DNA from 4 places in the Pontibacter korlensis genome. Region 4 is predicted to be linked to each of the others. Evidence: riboswitches for the same ligand, from Rfam matches in the RefSeq annotation. Region 4 holds a riboswitch; each other region holds the start of a gene.
The links. A riboswitch is a leader RNA that binds a small molecule or an ion and turns the genes downstream of it on or off. The one in region 4 is predicted to bind S-adenosylmethionine.
Positions count from the first base shown of each region.

Region 1: another riboswitch for S-adenosylmethionine. It lies ahead of PKOR_RS20970 (Na+/H+ antiporter NhaC family protein); the one in region 4 lies ahead of PKOR_RS12725 (O-acetylhomoserine aminocarboxypropyltransferase/cysteine synthase family protein).
Region 2: another riboswitch for S-adenosylmethionine. It lies ahead of metH (methionine synthase); the one in region 4 lies ahead of PKOR_RS12725 (O-acetylhomoserine aminocarboxypropyltransferase/cysteine synthase family protein).
Region 3: another riboswitch for S-adenosylmethionine. It lies ahead of PKOR_RS14030 (ATP-grasp domain-containing protein); the one in region 4 lies ahead of PKOR_RS12725 (O-acetylhomoserine aminocarboxypropyltransferase/cysteine synthase family protein).

Region 1 covers NZ_CP009621.1:4,874,948-4,879,158, reverse strand. Annotated here, with positions in the region: gene PKOR_RS20980 (DUF819 family protein) at 1-427, shown strand, start outside; gene PKOR_RS20975 (N-acetylmuramoyl-L-alanine amidase) at 637-1,557, opposite strand; SAM riboswitch class I at 1,731-1,833, shown strand; gene PKOR_RS20970 (Na+/H+ antiporter NhaC family protein) at 2,046-3,422, shown strand; gene PKOR_RS20965 (DUF58 domain-containing protein) at 3,507-4,211, opposite strand, start outside.
Region 2 covers NZ_CP009621.1:1,408,608-1,412,818, reverse strand. Annotated here, with positions in the region: gene rplU (50S ribosomal protein L21) at 494-802, shown strand; gene rpmA (50S ribosomal protein L27) at 873-1,142, shown strand; SAM riboswitch class I at 1,396-1,500, shown strand; gene metH (methionine synthase) at 1,575-4,211, shown strand, end outside.
Region 3 covers NZ_CP009621.1:3,276,598-3,280,808, reverse strand. Annotated here, with positions in the region: gene PKOR_RS14040 (amidoligase family protein) at 1-99, shown strand, start outside; gene PKOR_RS14035 (gamma-glutamyl-gamma-aminobutyrate hydrolase family protein) at 84-1,010, shown strand; SAM riboswitch class I at 1,152-1,254, shown strand; gene PKOR_RS14030 (ATP-grasp domain-containing protein) at 1,598-2,581, shown strand; gene PKOR_RS14025 (LLM class flavin-dependent oxidoreductase) at 2,584-3,603, shown strand; partial or broken gene PKOR_RS14020 (glycoside hydrolase family 172 protein) at 3,793-4,211, opposite strand, start outside.
Region 4 covers NZ_CP009621.1:2,943,708-2,947,918, forward strand. Annotated here, with positions in the region: gene xseA (exodeoxyribonuclease VII large subunit) at 1-908, opposite strand, end outside; SAM riboswitch class I at 1,716-1,825, shown strand; gene PKOR_RS12725 (O-acetylhomoserine aminocarboxypropyltransferase/cysteine synthase family protein) at 2,122-3,444, shown strand; gene PKOR_RS12730 (homoserine O-acetyltransferase family protein) at 3,459-4,211, shown strand, end outside.

The DNA.
Region 1 (4,211 bases), 1.9 Mb from region 4:
GATTATTGCGACTACAGCTGGTCTGGCACTGTCGTTTACCAAGGCTCGTGAACTGGAGGGATATGGCGCCTCCCGCTTTGGCTCTCTTTTCCTGTACTTCCTGGTAGCTACCATTGGTATGAGTATGGACCTGGGAGCTGTGCTGGATAATCCAAAGCTGTTCCTGGTAGGTATGTTCTGGATTGCATTCCACATCCTGATCATGTTGGTTGTGGCACGCATCATCCGTGCTCCATTCTTCTATGTAGCAGTAGGCAGCCAGGCTAATATTGGTGGTGCAGCTTCTGCACCGATTGTAGCAGTGGCCTTCAACAAATACCTTGCTCCGGTAGGTGTTTTACTGGCTGTGCTTGGTTATGCAGTAGGTACTTATGGGGCCTACATCTGCGGATTGATGCTACAGTATGTTTGGAACTTGCTGGCTTAAATAGTTAGAAAGTTATAGAGTTGAAAAGTTAGAAAGTTGTAAGGCTGGAGAGTTGTCAGCCCGAAAAATAGCGGAGGTTTTTCACTCAAAGTTTAACAGAACGGCCCCGGTGGGAGAGAAGCTTCTCCTGCCGGGGCCGTTCTGTTTTTATAGCCTAAGGTAAACTTTGTTTTTGCTTACCAGCTTACAAAGTCATTCTGTACATAGACCTACAGGTACTTCTGATACAGGTTGTACAGTACAGCCTTGTCTCGTTCAGTAAGTTCCATGTTCACCTCATCCTGTATAAAGTGAAGCTTGAAAGCACGTATGGCTGCTGGCAAATCGCGGGTATCATAACCTATAATGCGGAGCGCCTCTTTAGGATTGAAGTGTGGAGGTATGGTTGCAATTGTATCCAGTGGCTGAAGTATAAGTGCAGGTTTTGTACCAGTGCTATCGAGCACTGTTATGGGGGCTGCAGGCTGCAGGTACTCTTCTACAGTATCCTCATCGTACCATAAGCCGAAACCATTTTCAGCCAGCTTTTTCCAGGGGAAGGTCTGGTTTGGATCTACCTTGCGAACCGGTGCAATGTCAGAGTGCCCGATAAAGTTCTCTGTGGGGATGTTATGCGTTTTCTTCAGCATAGCCAGTACTTCCAGCAGGCTGTTAATCTGAGCATCCGAGAACGGTTCTGCCCCATTATTATCCAGCTCTATACCAATAGAGGAGGAGTTGAGGTCCGTGTTATTGCCCCATCGGCTGTTGCCACCATGCCAGGCACGCAGATTGTCGTTCAGCATGTGGTATACCTTACCATCCCGACCAATAACATAGTGTGCGCTAACACTGGTTTTCGGCATCGTAAAGGTTTTTAAGGTATGGTCGGTTGAGTTTTGGGCGGTGTGGTGGATGACCACAAAATTGGCCCTGCGCATGTTAAAATTAGTGGTGCCTACCCAGTAGTCACCCTGCTGCAGTTGCTCCTCGCCGGGGTTAGTGGCTGGTACTGTGCGTAGCTGTTTGGCATATGTTTTCAGCTGTTTCTTATGTGCTTTGTTGGTGCTGGCATAAGGGTTTTTGGAACAGCTAAACAGGCAGGTGCTGGCAAGCAGAAGAGAGAAGAAAGCAGTAGAAGTATAGTTCATTGTAGTTGGTGAGTAAAGGTTGGTTCAAACTATAAACTTGCTGGAATTTACATTCAGATGCAAGTTTAGACAATGAACTATAGCTGTAGTGGCATATGATTCTTTGTAGAATTCGTGCCCATTAGTTGATTTTCTACTGTTGCTGCCTTTACCTTTGCCACATCTTTATGCAAGATTTATAAAGAAGAGGGGAGAGAGCAGGCTCTGTGAACCTCTAGCAACCACGGCCCAGGCCGTAAAGGTGCTAACTCCTGCCCAGCTTGGGACCTATAAATTTTAACCTAATGCACCTATTACATCAGCTTTCAGCTACTTCATTTCGTGCTCATACTGCCGTAACAGCTTCCATTACTGTCTGCTGTTGTTGTTATTGTTGCTGAGGGTGCTTTCCTTATTTGGCCGCTGAGCTTTAGCCTGTCTTAGCACAGGTCTTCTCCGTAAATTTTATACTTTAAATTGGAGCGTGGTGTGCAGCTTGCATGTTGCGTATGCTATTACATACCGTTCGCTCCACCATTTACATGCAACATATTCAGAAAACAGGGGGATGGGCCCTGGTGCCTTTCCTTGTGTTTGTACTTACTTTTTTAGGTGCAGGCATTTTATTAAACGACTTCTATGCGCTGCCAGCACCTGTGGCAGTGGTTTTAGGTATCATTTCGGCTTTTTTTATTCTTCGTGGATCTACTGAGGCTAAGGTAGCAGCTTTGATTCAGGGGTGTGGTGATTCAAAGATCATTACCATGTGCCTTATTTACCTGCTGGCAGGTGCGTTCGCCACAGTTACAAAAGTTGTAGGAGGAGTGGATGCTACAGTTAACCTTGGGTTGAGCGTGTTGCCGGTGCAGTACCTTGGTTTGGGAGTGTTTCTGCTGGCAGCTTTTCTGTCAACAGCTACGGGTACCTCGGTAGGTGCCATTGTGGCGCTGGGGCCAATTGTGGTGGGCCTGGCAGAGCAAAGCCATACTTCGCTGCCACTGCTGTTAGGAGCTTTGTTGGGCGGTGCGATGTTTGGTGATAACCTTTCCTTCATCTCCGATACTACTATTGCTGCTACCCAAACACAGGAGTGCAGCATGCGCGATAAGTTCAGGGTGAACATCCTTATTGCTGGCCCAGCCGCTCTTGTAACGATTGCGTTACTCCTGATAACAGGCCTTAACACGGCAGGGGCAGGAGCGGGGCTACTACCAGAGCTGCAGGACTTCTCGTTCTGGCAGATAGTGCCTTACCTGCTCGTGATTGTTTTGGCTATTTCTGGCGTTAATGTTTTTGTGGTACTTATACTTGGTACACTGGCCTCCGGGGCTGTAGGGTTGTGGCAGGGGCAGTTGGAGGTGCTGCAGTTTGGCCGCAGCGTGTACGAAGGCTTTACCGGTATGACAGAGATCTTCCTGCTTTCCATGCTAACTGGTGGGCTTGCAAAGATGGTAAGCGAGGCAGGTGGCATTGCCTTTCTGTTACAGCGGGTAAGCAAGGCTACACGTGGTTTCCGTTCGGCACAGGTAGGCATAGGCGCTTTGGTTGGTGGCACGAATACAGCTATTGCCAACAACACGGTCTCTATAGTGGTAACGGGGCAGGTGGTAAAGGAAATAAGCCAGAGGTATGCCGTTGACAAGCGCAAAACTGCCGCCTTAATGGATATATCTTCCTGCGTTGTACAAGGACTTTTACCTTACGGAGCACAGATCCTGATCCTGCTTAGCTTTACAGAAGGCAAGCTAAACTTCCTGGACCTCTGGGCAAATGCCTGGTATCTATACCTGTTGCTGCTGTTTAGCCTGTTAGCTGTCTATACCCCTTTTGTAGACAACTACTTAGCAAAACAACCAGCTGCTGAAACAGCAGTAGCTACTTCATAGCCTTTTCTCTCACCTTACAACAACATACTTTTCTAACTTTACTAACCTTAACCAAAACGGGAGACAATCTATGTCTCCCGTTTTTTATATCAGGCCACGGGCTTTTAGCTCCAGGTATTTGTTGATTGTGTTAACTGTCAGGTCTTTCGGAGGAGTGAGGATAGTATGTATACCATGCATCTGAAGTTCCTTTACTATTTGCCGCTTATCGTGGGCAAACTTTTCTGCAATGGCTTTGGTGTAAACCTCCTCTGTATTTGCAGCGCGTTGGTGCAGTAAGCTGTGCAGTTCAGTATTCTCAAAGAAGATGACTACGAGCAGATGGCGTTTGGCCATGGCCCGTAAGTACGGTAACTGGCGCTGCGCCCCATTCAGCGTCTCAAAGTTAGAGAACAGCAAGAGGAGACTACGCTGCTTTATGCTATGGCGTACAGTAGTGTAGAGGCGTTCGTAGTCCGTTTCCTGGTACAGCGTTTTCTGGTTGTACAGCAGCTCCAGGATAAGACGTAGCTGGCTAGCCTTTCGCTCAGCAGGTAACATATTGCTGATGGTATGGGAGAAGGTGATCACACCCGCCTTATCCTGTTTCTTTAGAGCGATGTTAGAAACAACCAGCGACGCGTTGATAGCGTAGTCCAGTAGGCTTAAACCTTCAAAGGGCATCTGCATAACACGGCCCTTATCAATCAAGCAGTATACTTGCTGCGACTTTTCATCCTGATAGCTGTTTACCATCAGTTCGGCTTTGCGAGCTGTGGCTTTCCAGTTAATGGTGCGTTGGTCGTCGCC
Region 2 (4,211 bases), 1.5 Mb from region 4:
GGGCGAAAGTTGTTCAATTTATGCACACCCACTCAGCGCTCTGTTTTGGCTGATTTTAGTGGTAATTCACACCGTTATCCACATTGCAATCCACTTATATATAAAGTGATAAATATTGTAAATGCTATATGTAATCGGTGTTAAGTGCATTTTGCGCTGCTTTGAGCTGTGTAATTATAGTGTAAGAGAGGGTGTTGCAGTTGCAAACAGAGGTGTGTGTCTGTAGTTAAGGGGTTGTTTGGCTCTGCCAGGCATGCTTTGGGCAACTTTTGTGGAAAAGTTTGTTTTGGAGTTTTGGCTGCAACTGCTTGTTGCAAAACATCTTATGCAGGGTTTTGAGAGTTTTCCAAAAATGACACGAGTTTATGCACAAAGTTTTCCACAGTATTGTGAAAGGTAAATGAAGTGAGAACAAATTGTTATACAAGCCGTTGCAAATATCAAAATGAAGCCGTACTTTTGCGGACTAAACTTTAAACATACATTGAAGCTGATGTACGCAATTGTAGAAATCGCAGGTCAACAGACCAAAGTAGAGAGCGGTAAGTTCATCTACGCTAACAAGCTTTCCGGCAATGAAGGTGACGCCGTTGAGTTCGCCAATGTTCTTCTAACTGATGACAACGGTACAATCACTGTTGGCGCTCCTTTTGTGGATGGTGTTAAGGTAACTGGCAAAATCCTAGGAGACGTTAAAGCTGACAAAGTGCTTGTTTTCAAGAAGAAGAGAAGAAAAGGGTATAAGAAGTCTCGCGGCCACCGCCAGCAGTATACCAAGGTTCTTATCGAAAACATTGGTTAAGCAGTAAGAAGAAATTAATCGTAGAACTTTTGGGTTTAGGTTTCCTAACCCAGTTAAATAGTAAAAGAAAATGGCACACAAAAAAGGCGTTGGTAGTTCCAATAACGGCCGCGAATCGCATTCTAAACGACTTGGTGTTAAGATTTACGGTGGCCAGGACATTATTGCAGGTAACATCATTGTAAGACAAAGAGGTACTGCGCACCACCCAAGCACAAACGTAGGTATAGGCAAAGACCATACTCTGTTTGCACTGGTTGATGGTACTGTACAGTTCAGAAAAGGTAAGAAAAACCGTTCTTACGTTTCTGTAGTTCCTAAAGTAGAGGCAGAAGCTTAATTTAGCTTTACCACTATAGAAAAGAGGGATGCCGCTCAGGTGTCCCTCTTTTTTGTTTTTAGGCAGCGGAAAGCAACAAACCAGTTTTACTGGCGTATAAATAACAAAGAGGTTATAGGTAATAAATTAAACCTCTTCAAGAAAAGGGACGCATCAGTGTCCCTTTTCGCATTTATGGCCTTCTCAGAAAAAGTAAAGGTGTGCCTGGTGCAACAAATATTTACTTTCTACGGATATCCCATTATATTTGCATCTCTTATCAAGAAAGACTGAGGGATAGGGCCCGATGACGTCTTAGCAACCATGTATAAAGCTTGGTGCTAACTCCCTCCTGGTGCATTGCCAGGGAAGATAAGATTGCTCCTGCCTAAACTCAGGTGTCCTTCTTGATAAGTTGTGTAGAAGACTTAGAGAAGAAAGAAGACACCGAAAATGACAAAACATCCCATTCATAGTTTGCTGAAGGAGCGTGTGCTCGTGCTGGACGGCGCGATGGGCACCATGATTCAGCGTTACCAGCTTTCAGAAGCAGATTTCCGTGGCGAACGCTTTAAAGATCATCCCAGTGACCTGAAGGGCAACAACGATCTGCTCTCCATCACCCGCCCGGACATTATCAAGGCCATACACGTGGAGTACCTGAACGCTGGTGCCGATATTGTGGAAACCAACACTTTCAGCGGCACCAGCATTGCCATGGCCGATTACCATATGGAGGACCTGGTGTATGAGTTGAACTATGAATCGGCCAGGCTGGCACGCGAGGCAGCAGACGAGGTAACAGCGCAGAACCCGGACAAGCCGCGTTTTGTAGCCGGCGCCATTGGCCCAACCAACCGTACAGCTTCCCTTTCCCCGGATGTAAATAACCCTGGCTACCGCGCCATCACTTTCGACCAACTGGTGGAAGCTTACTATGAGCAGGTGCGTGGCCTGGTGGATGGTGGCTGCGATGTGCTGCTGATAGAGACGGTGTTCGATACGCTCAACTGTAAGGCTGCCCTTTTTGCCGCAGAGCAATATGTGCAGGATGGCGGCAAAGAGCTGCCCATCATGGTGTCTGGTACTATTACCGATGCCAGCGGCCGTACCTTGTCTGGCCAGACGGTAGAGGCATTCTGGAATTCTATCTCGCATGCTCCTATCATCAGCATTGGTTTTAACTGTGCCCTGGGGGCGCGCCAGCTGAAAACACACATCCAGGAACTGTCGCGTATTGCGGATGTGTATATCAGTGCCTACCCGAATGCCGGTCTGCCAAATGCCTTTGGCGGTTACGATGAAACGGCAGATGAAATGGGTGCTATTGTAGAGGAGTACCTGCAGGAAGGCCTGATAAATATATTAGGTGGCTGCTGCGGTACCACACCGGATCATATCCGGCGCATTGCAGAACTTTCTGCCAAACATAAACCACGTGTCGTTCCTGAGCTTCCTGCTTACTCGCGCTTCAGCGGACTAGAACCGCTTACCATTACACCGGAAACCCTGTTTGTGAATGTGGGCGAGCGCACGAACGTAACCGGCTCCAAAAAATTTGCCCGCCTGATTGTAAACGGAGAGTTTGAAGAGGCTCTTTCGGTAGCGCAGCAGCAGGTAGAAGGCGGTGCCCAGATCATCGACGTGAACATGGACGAAGGTATGCTGGACTCTGAGGAGGCCATGACCAACTTCCTGAACCTGATTGCCTCCGAGCCGGACATAGCTAAGCTGCCGATCATGATCGACTCGTCTAAATGGACGGTCTTGGAAGCAGGCCTGAAGTGTGTGCAGGGTAAGTCCATCGTCAACTCCATCTCCTTAAAAGAAGGCGAGGAGAACTTTAAGCAGCAGGCCCGCAAAGTGCGCCAGTATGGCGCTGCTGCCGTTGTGATGGCATTCGATGAGGAAGGCCAGGCCGACACACTAGAGCGAAGAATTGAAATCTGCGGACGTGCTTACCGCATCCTGACAGAAGAAGTAGGTTTCCCGCCACAAGACATCATTTTCGACCCGAATATATTAGCCATTGCCACCGGTATAGAAGAGCATAACAATTATGCAGTAGAATACCTGGAGTCGGTAAAATGGATAAAAGCTAACCTGCCACACGCGCTAGTGAGTGGTGGGGTAAGTAACCTGTCGTTCTCATTCCGCGGTAATGACCTGGTGCGCGAGGCCATGCATACAGTCTTCCTGTACTATGCGGTGCAGGCCGGCATGGACATGGGTATTGTGAACGCCGGTATGCTGGGTGTTTATGACGAGGTACCTGTAGAGCTGCGCGACCTGATTGAGGACGTCATCTTCAACCGCCACCCGGATGCGACAGAGAAACTGGTAACCTATGCAGATACCATCAAGGGCAAAGGCAAGGGTGCTGCACAGGCGGACAACAGCTGGCGCAAAGTGCCTGTGGAAGAGCGCCTGAAGCATGCCCTGGTAAAAGGCATTGTAGAATTTATAGAAGAGGACACCGAGGAAGCACGACAGAAAGCCACTAAAACCTTAGAGGTGATTGAAGGTCCGCTGATGGCCGGTATGACCGTAGTAGGCGACTTGTTCGGTGCCGGTAAAATGTTCCTGCCACAGGTCGTGAAGAGTGCCCGTGTGATGAAGAAGTCCGTAGCGTACCTGCTGCCGTTCATGGAGCAGGAGAAACTGGCATCCGATACCTCCAAATCAACGGCAGGCACCATCCTGATGGCGACCGTGAAAGGCGACGTACACGACATCGGCAAAAACATTGTGGGCGTGGTACTGGCCTGTAACAACTATGAGGTGATTGACCTTGGCGTGATGGTGTCGCTGGATAAGATATTATCAGAGGCCGAAGCACAGAAGGTGGATATCATTGGCCTGAGCGGTCTGATTACGCCTTCACTGGATGAAATGGTGTATGTGGCGCAGGAGATGGAACGAAGAGGCATGAAGATTCCCCTGCTGATTGGCGGAGCCACTACCTCCCGCGTACACACAGCCGTTAAAATCGCGCCGCAATACAGCGGGCCGGTGGTGCACGTGCACGATGCCTCCCGTAGTGTAACCGTAGTAGGTAGCCTGCTGGGCAGCAATAAAAAGGAGTATGTG
Region 3 (4,211 bases), 330 kb from region 4:
CACCAACTTTGCCAGGAGTACATCGCCTTGAAAGAAGACACCCTTGTCGGATTCGAGAGCAGATGGATTAAAAGAACAGAACAATGGCTAACCTACTAAAGCAAAAGTATAAGATAGACCGCAACAGACCTACCATCGGTATAACGGGACCTGACAAGGGAGGAGGCGCTGCCTGGTTCTTCACCGCCCTGTCGGTATTGCTTGCTGGTGGATGGCCTGTTCGTATCACTCCTTCCAGACCTCGTACTGCAGACGGCCTGCAGGCCCTGATTATAGGCGGCGGTGCCGATGTGGATCCCAGCACTTATGAGCAGGAACATGTGATAGATGATTACCTGCAACAAACGCTAAGGCAGCCCAACAAAAACATTTTCCGACGCGTGGGCCGATTCGTCCGGTGGGTGTGGTATCCGGCAGTCTTTTTTGTGCGCAAGCTCATGAGCCGGAAGCTGTCTTTTGGCCTGGACCGTGAACGTGACCACCTGGAGTTTCAGCTGCTGGACCAGGCCACAAAAAAAGGACTTCCGGTTATGGGCATTTGCCGCGGAGCCCAACTAATGAACGTATACTTCCGGGGAACGCTTTACCGAAGTATAAACTCATTTTACATGGAGGAACCTAATCCTGCGAGTGTGTTTCCTGTGAAGAAAGTGCACATAAAGCCGGGAAGTAAGTTGGAGCGCGTATTAGGAACACAACAATTAGAGGTAAATGCGCTGCATAACCAGGCTGTGAAAGAGCCTGGTCAAGCAATCGACATAGTTGCCCGTGAACCAAACCAGGTAGTGCAAGGCATAGAACATACCGTGCAGGATTTCATGATTGGCGTGCAATGGCACCCTGAATACCTGCCACAGAGCAAATTACACCGCAGGCTGTTCAAAGCACTGGTGCAACAGGCCAAAGGAGTTAACCAGCAGATAGAAGAACAGGATATGCAGGCAGCCCTGGCCGAACCAAGAGCCGAAGCCTTGAAAGAAATAGAAGAGGCATCAATAAAGCAGGAGTAAAAGCCATAATTACTTTTTCATTTAGAGTGAATTTTGGCTTAACAAGATTGATGTAGCTACATTTTTTTTCCTCACATTTGGAAATAAAAAATTCTGCTTGCAACTTTGCAACCGTAAAGTCATAATACCTACACCGTATTTGATTTATAAAGAAGAAGGGAGAGAACAGGCTCTAAGAACTTCTAGCAACCAGTTACTAAACCAGGTGCTAATTCCTGCCTAAAAAATTTAGGGGATATAAATTGGTTAACATGAAAATCTCAGCTTACAACCTTACGGGTAACTTACAAAACCGAATTACATCACTTTCTTTCGGTTCATCTTCTATCTATTCTCATACTTGTTGTTGCTGTTGTTGCTAGCCCGGCTGCAAGAGCTGTTGTCGCAATAATTCTATTTAGGCCATAACACCTCTTACACGTAGCCCCAAGGGATAGCTTTGTCTTTTTTGCACTTGCTGCAGAAAGATCCTAACAATGCTACACCCTGAGCCCCAAGCATTTTAGTAGCCTGTTTCCTGCCAGGTTGATGCTGCAGGAAGTCCTTAAGAACCCTTATAAACTCATTTATACTTTAAACTCAGACTTATGTCGACTAATCAATCAGAAAGACCAATAGCTATATTTCATGAGCACCAGGAGTGGTTCCGCCCTTTGTTTAACGAGCTTGATGCTCGTGGCATCGCTTTTGAGCGCCTGAATGCAGCAGAACATACTTATGACCTTGCTTCTCCGGAGCAGAACTACAGCCTGTTCTTCAACCGCATGAGCCCTTCTGCTTACCTGCGCAACAACGAGCAAGGCATTTTCTATACTTTAAACCTGCTGGCACACCTGGAGGCAAAAGGTGTAACCGTCATTAATGGTTACAAAGCATTCCAGTACGAAACTTCGAAAGCACTGCAAATGTCACTGCTGGAGAAACTGGGTCTGCCTTACCCGAAAGCCCGCGTAATCAACCATGCTTCGCAGGCTGTAAAGGCTGCTGAAGGACTTCGCTTCCCTATCGTGGTAAAAGCCAACATTGGTGGTAGCGGTGCAGGTATTACTCGTTTCGACTCTCAGGAGGAGTTAGCACTGGCTGTAACCTCTGGTCAAATAGCCTTAGGTATAGACCACACTGCCCTGGTACAGGAGTTTATTCCTGCTCGTGGTGGCCACATTAACCGTGTGGAGACTCTGGGAGGCAAGTTTCTGTATGCCATCAAGGTTTATACTTCCGGCGAAAGCTTTAACCTCTGCCCTGCCGACATCTGCCAGACTACCGGTGGTAAAGAACTGGTACGGAACGCATGTGCTATCGATGCTCCTAAGAACGGCATGAAAGTAGAAGCCTTTACACCTGAGCAGGAAGTAATTGACGCTATTGAGCGCATTGTGCAGGAAGCTGGCATCGACGTTGGAGGCATTGAGTATACTGTAGATGACCGTGACGGCCAGATCTACTACTACGATGTGAATGCCCTTTCTAACTTCGTGGCTGATGCTGTTAATGTGATCGGCTTTAACCCCCACGCTAAACTTGTTGACTTCCTTGCAGAGAAAGCTCAGCTAAAGAAGGAGGAGGTATAAGCATGGAGTACGGATATTGGTTACCGGTATTTGGCGGCTGGCTTCGAAACGTAGAAGACGAAAGTATGTCGTCGGACTGGAATTATGTAAAAAAGCTGGCGCAGCGAAGCGAAGACTGGGGCTACAGCATTTCCCTGATTGCTGAGCTGTTCCTGAATGATATTAAAGGCGAACAGGCACCATCTCTGGAAGCTTGGTCAACGGCAGCGGCACTAGCGGCAGTAACAGAGAAACTGGAGCTAATGGTAGCCGTACGACCTACCTTTCATAACCCGGCTATACTTGCCAAGCAGGCAGCTAACATAGCACAGATCGGTGGCGACAGGCTGTCCCTGAACGTAGTGTCTTCCTGGTGGAAGGATGAGGCCACCAAGTATGGACTACACTTTGAAGAGCACGATGACCGCTACGCCCGCACAAAAGAGTGGCTGAACGTGGTCACAGGTGTTTGGGAGCAGGATCACTTCTCCTACGAAGGCAAGTACTACAAAGTAGATGACAACGTACTACAGCCAAAGCCGAAGAAAAAGCCCTTCATTTATGCAGGTGGTGAATCAGAGGCTGCTAAGACGCTCATCAGCAAGCAGTGCGATGGCTACGTCATGCACGGCGATTCGCCTGAGCTCATCGGTAAGCGTATCGACGACATGAAGCGCCGTCGCGAAGCATGGGGACTGCCTCCAATGAAGTTCGGAGTTGCTGCTTACAGCATTATCCGTAATTCTGAGCAGGAGGTAAAGCAGGAAATAGACCGCATCACTAATGTGAAAGAGTCTAATGCTGGTTTTAAAAATATGCAGCAGTGGATTTCGGGTACGCAGTTAGAGCGACAGCTTACCCTGCAGGATTATTCTGTATCAAACCGTGGCTTGCGCTCAGGACTTTTGGGTACACCTGCCCAGGTACAGGACCGTATTGCAGAGTTTGAGGCTGTAGGAGTAGACTTTTTCCTGCTGCAGTGCAGCCCTCAGTTAGAAGAAATGGAGCGCTTCTCTGAGACAATCATAAATGTTGTAGCTTAAGACTAACCTTGCTGGAGCAGGGACCAGCTTACTGCTTTCCTGCTCTCAGTACACATATTGGCTCACCTTAAACAAACATAAACTAAGCCTAACCTTCCCTGCCGCTCTTGTAGCGGCAGGGATTTTTTTATTAGTATAGGCTAACCGCTTCGGATCTTCCAGCCCCACAACAATGGCCGTTTTTGCTTTTTACATAAGTTTCAGATCAATGTAGTCGATCATCATTTTCTCCCCGAAGCCCTCTGCCGGAATCCACTTAAACTCCATTACCTGTTTTCCTGGCTTCAGCTCAAAGGTGCCAAGGTCAACTACCTCTGCTTTACCTGGGGCTACTTCAGACTTAAAGTTGAGTTCTTTCTTTACCTGCTGCCCATTTAGCGCCACTCCAAACTTACCTCCTTCAGGAGACTTTACCACCTGCGCTTTTACGCTGTAGGTACCTGGTTTATCAACTTTGAACGTAGTGGTTAGCTTGTTTTCTTTTTTAGGATCTCCGTGCCATAAAAGTATTTTATGGCCGCTTACTCGGTCAAATATCCTTTCATCCGCAAACACATCTGTTGTGGCCCATCCACCTGAGTTATCTTCGATCTGCATGCTCTCCCCTT
Region 4 (4,211 bases):
GCGTGTTCTTCCGCCTCCCTAAATCTGTCAATCAGGAAACCGGCAACAGCTGTAGGTGTTTTCAGGCGCGTGTTGGCTAGCATATCGGCTATACTTTCGTCCCGCTCATGGCCTATACCTGTTAGCACCGGAAGCGGCGAATTACCAATGGCCGCTGCAATTTTATAGTCGTCGAAGCAGCTCAAGTCTGTCTGAGAGCCTCCGCCACGAATCAGTACAATAGCATCAAACTGGTCGCTGTGCCGGGCAATCTGTGCAAATGCTTGCGCTACCGAAGCCGGCGCTTCGTTGCCCTGTACCGTGGCCGGGAAAAGTGTGGTTTGGAAATCATAACCGTAGCTGTTGTTCTCCAGCTGATGCATAAAGTCTTGGAAACCTGCTGCGGTGGCAGATGATATAACGGCCAAACGTTGCGGTACCAGTGGCAGCTCCAGTTCTTTGTTGGCCTCGAGCAATCCCTCTGCTTCAAGTCGCTTCAGTGTTTCGAGCCGCTGGCGAGCCAGGTCGCCAATAGTATAATTAGGGTCAATATTACTGATGTCGAGGCTGAGGCCGTAAAGCTCATGGAAACGCACTGATGCCTGCAGCAGTACTTTCAGCCCTGCACGCAGCGGCTGCCCTGTTTTCTCCTCAAAGTAACGGCTCAACATTTGATAGCGAGAGCCCCAAATAGTTGCGCGGGCCTGTGCCAGCATTTGACGCGCGTCGTCGCCTTTATCTACCAGAGTCAGGTAACGGTGGCCTTTCCTACGATCCACGTTTACCTGTGCTACTTCTGCTACTACCCAATAGCTATCCGGAAACGCCACTTCCAGCTCCTCGCGTATCTGCTGGTGCAGTTCATACAGCGAGAGCGGGGCCTGGTGCTCCTCATACGCAATGGTTTGGCGAAAAAAGATCTGGGACATGGGGCAACTACGTTTCTTCTCCTGCACAACCGGCAGAAAACCGGCTCCTAAGTCCCGAAGATAGGACTTTTTTGACTAAGATGATTAGTAAGGTCGTGGAGAAAAAGTTTTTTGCTTTTCCCAAACAGGATTTACAGGATTGATATGTGAGTAAGGATATACACTTCCGCTGGCGCGGGTTTGTAATGCTTGCCTTTTTATAGAAGTAAGTTTGTAACTCAACTAGTACTGCAGGGGCAGAGAGCTATTCAGATAAACCCACCCCTCCGAGGAGGGGAATTTTTGGGAACGATAAACATCCCCCTGTGCCCCTTCAAAGGGGTTTAGCAAAGGGTGGAGCTATAGAGTCTGATCCCAGTCCTTAGGTTGAGCGCCTTGTGAGATCCGGTGCCCGAAGGGCAGCGCTTTGGCGCAGGAGGGAACACAGCGCGATGCCCAAAGACGAGGCCTCCCGGCCTGGAGGGCACCAAAGCTGGAGGTAAATTGAGTTGGTTGTGAAGCTAGGGATGAACAATAGCAAAAAAGGATATCTTGCCTCAAGTTCAGAAAGCTGTAACCATGAAAGTATGGCAATTTAAGTCAGTTGAATTGCCATACTCTCCATTATAGCAGGACACAAGTCTTGAAACATGAGGCAAGAAAGCGGAGGGAAAACAAACAAACTACGACTATTTATTTGCTTAGACAGTTAGCAGAAAAGCATACTTATCAGAGAGAACTTTTCAAAAAACATCAAAATAATTTGGCTTTTTTAAAATAGCCCCCGTATACTTGCATCATCAAGTCAATAATCCCTTTGCGGATATTGATTTATAAAGAAGCGTGGAGAGACAGGCTCTGTGAAACGCTAGCAACCTAACCTTCGGTGTTAAGGTGCTAATTCCTGAGTTTGGCAGGGTGCCGGACGAATATAAATTGATACGGTCATGAAAAAGGGAATCAAGCCAACACAGCACGTATTATTACCATTGCCGACAGTAGCACTACTGTTGCAAAACTTCTTTTTAGCTCCTGCTAGAGCTTCAGTCATGCGCACATCCATGTGTGTCATGCAAAGCTGTTGTTGCTAATCCAGGTATAAAATTCCTGTCTTCAATAAACGGCTTAGTGGCAGATCTGATATCTGCTGCTAAAGCCAACTTATACCTTAGCAGTCAACTCCGACTACACATCATTTATACTTTTCCTTCAAACCTTAAATAGCTACACAACCATGTCTAAACCATTGCACTTCGAAACACTTCAGCTGCATGCTGGCCAGGAAATAGATCCAACCACACAGTCTCGTGCCGTTCCTATTTACCAAACTACTTCCTATGCCTTCAAAAATGCCGAGCATGGGGCTAACCTCTTTGCACTAAAGGAGTTCGGGAACATCTATACCCGTATCATGAACCCTACAACAGATGTGTTTGAGAAGCGCATTGCGGCGTTGGAAGGCGGAGTAGCTGCAGTGGCAGTGGCTTCGGGGCAGGCAGCACAGTTTCTGGCACTAAACAACATACTCTCAGCCGGAGAAAACTTTATCTCTACCAGCTACCTGTACGGCGGCACCTACAACCAGTTCAAAGTGTCGTTTAAGCGCCTTGGCGTTGAGGCCCGGTTTGCAGAAAGCGATAATGTGGCAAGCTATGAAAAGCTTATTGATGATAAGACCAAAGCCATTTATGTGGAAACCATCGGTAACCCACGCTTCAATATTCCTGATTTTGAGGCAGTAGCTGCACTTGCCCGCAAGTATGATATACCCCTGGTGGTAGATAATACTTTCGGAGCTGGTGGTTACCTGTTCCGGCCGCTGGAGCATGGCGCTAACGTAGTAGTGGAGTCTGCTACAAAGTGGATTGGTGGCCACGGTACTAGCATAGGTGGCTTAATTGTAGACGGAGGTAACTTTAATTGGGGCAACGGCAAGTTCCCACAATTCTCAGAGCCATCAGAAGGATACCATGGCCTTAACTTCTGGGAAGTATTCGGAGAGGACGGACCTTTTGGCAACATAGCTTTTGCTATCCGTGCCCGAGTGGAAGGCTTGCGTGACTTTGGTCCTGCACTCAGCCCATTCAACTCTTTCTTGTTATTGCAGGGGCTCGAAACACTCTCTCTGCGTGTGGATAGAACAGTACAAAATGCACAAGCACTGGCTGAGTGGCTGGAACAGCATGAACTGGTTGAAAGCGTTAACTATCCTGGCTTGGAAAGTAGCCCTTATCACGAACTGGCGAAAAAGTATCTGAAGCGAGGTTTCGGGGGCGTGCTCTCCTTTAAATTGAAAGGCGACAAGCAGCAGGCTGAGGCCTTTGTAAATAGCCTGCAACTGGTGAGCCACTTAGCCAACGTGGGGGATGCCAAAACATTGATCATCCACCCTGCCTCTACCACACACCAACAGCTTTCTGAAACAGAGCAACTAAATGCTGGTGTAGAGCCAACCCTGCTGCGCGTTTCAGCGGGTATTGAGCACATCGACGACATTAAAGCAGATTTTGAGCAAGCCTTTGCCAAAGTAGGAGCGGCAGAGACGGCCACAGCCTAAGTAAAAAGTATAAAATGCCAACACATCACGTTTTTCATTATCAAGAAGAGTTTAAGTTGGAGTCAGGAGCAGTGCTTCCTGGCTTCCAGCTCAATTATACAACTTATGGTACTTTAAATCCGCAGCAAAGTAACGTGGTGTGGGTATGCCATGCCCTAACCGGCAGCTCCGATTTTACCGACTGGTGGTGCGACTTATTTGGAGCGGGCAAGCTCTATGATCCAAATGAGTGGTTTATAGTATGTGCTAATACCTTGGGTGGTTGCTATGGCTCTACAGGGCCGCTCTCGGTTAACCCTACAACGCTTCAGCCATACTTCCATACCTTTCCACAACTAACCAACCGCGACATAGTGCGTGCTTTTGATTTGCTGCGGAAAGAGCTGGCATTTGAGCGTGTACATACCTTGATCGGTAGCTCATTAGGTGGGCAGCAGGCGCTGGAGTGGGCGCTGCAAAAGCCTGATGTGTTTGAGCGGCTGGTGCATGTAGCAAGCAATGCCCGCCATTCTCCATGGGGAATTGCCTTCAACGAGAGCCAGCGAATGGCTATCCGACAGGACCCCACCTGGGCAACAAGTACCGAAGATGCGGGCAAAGAGGGAATGAAAACAGCCCGTGCTATCGCTATGCTTTCATACAGGCACTACAATACCTATAATGAGGCACAACAGGAGCCAGGACACAGCATCACCGATAATTTCAGAGCAGCCAGTTACCAGGTGTATCAGGGTGAAAAAATTGCCAAGCGCTTTAATGCCTATACT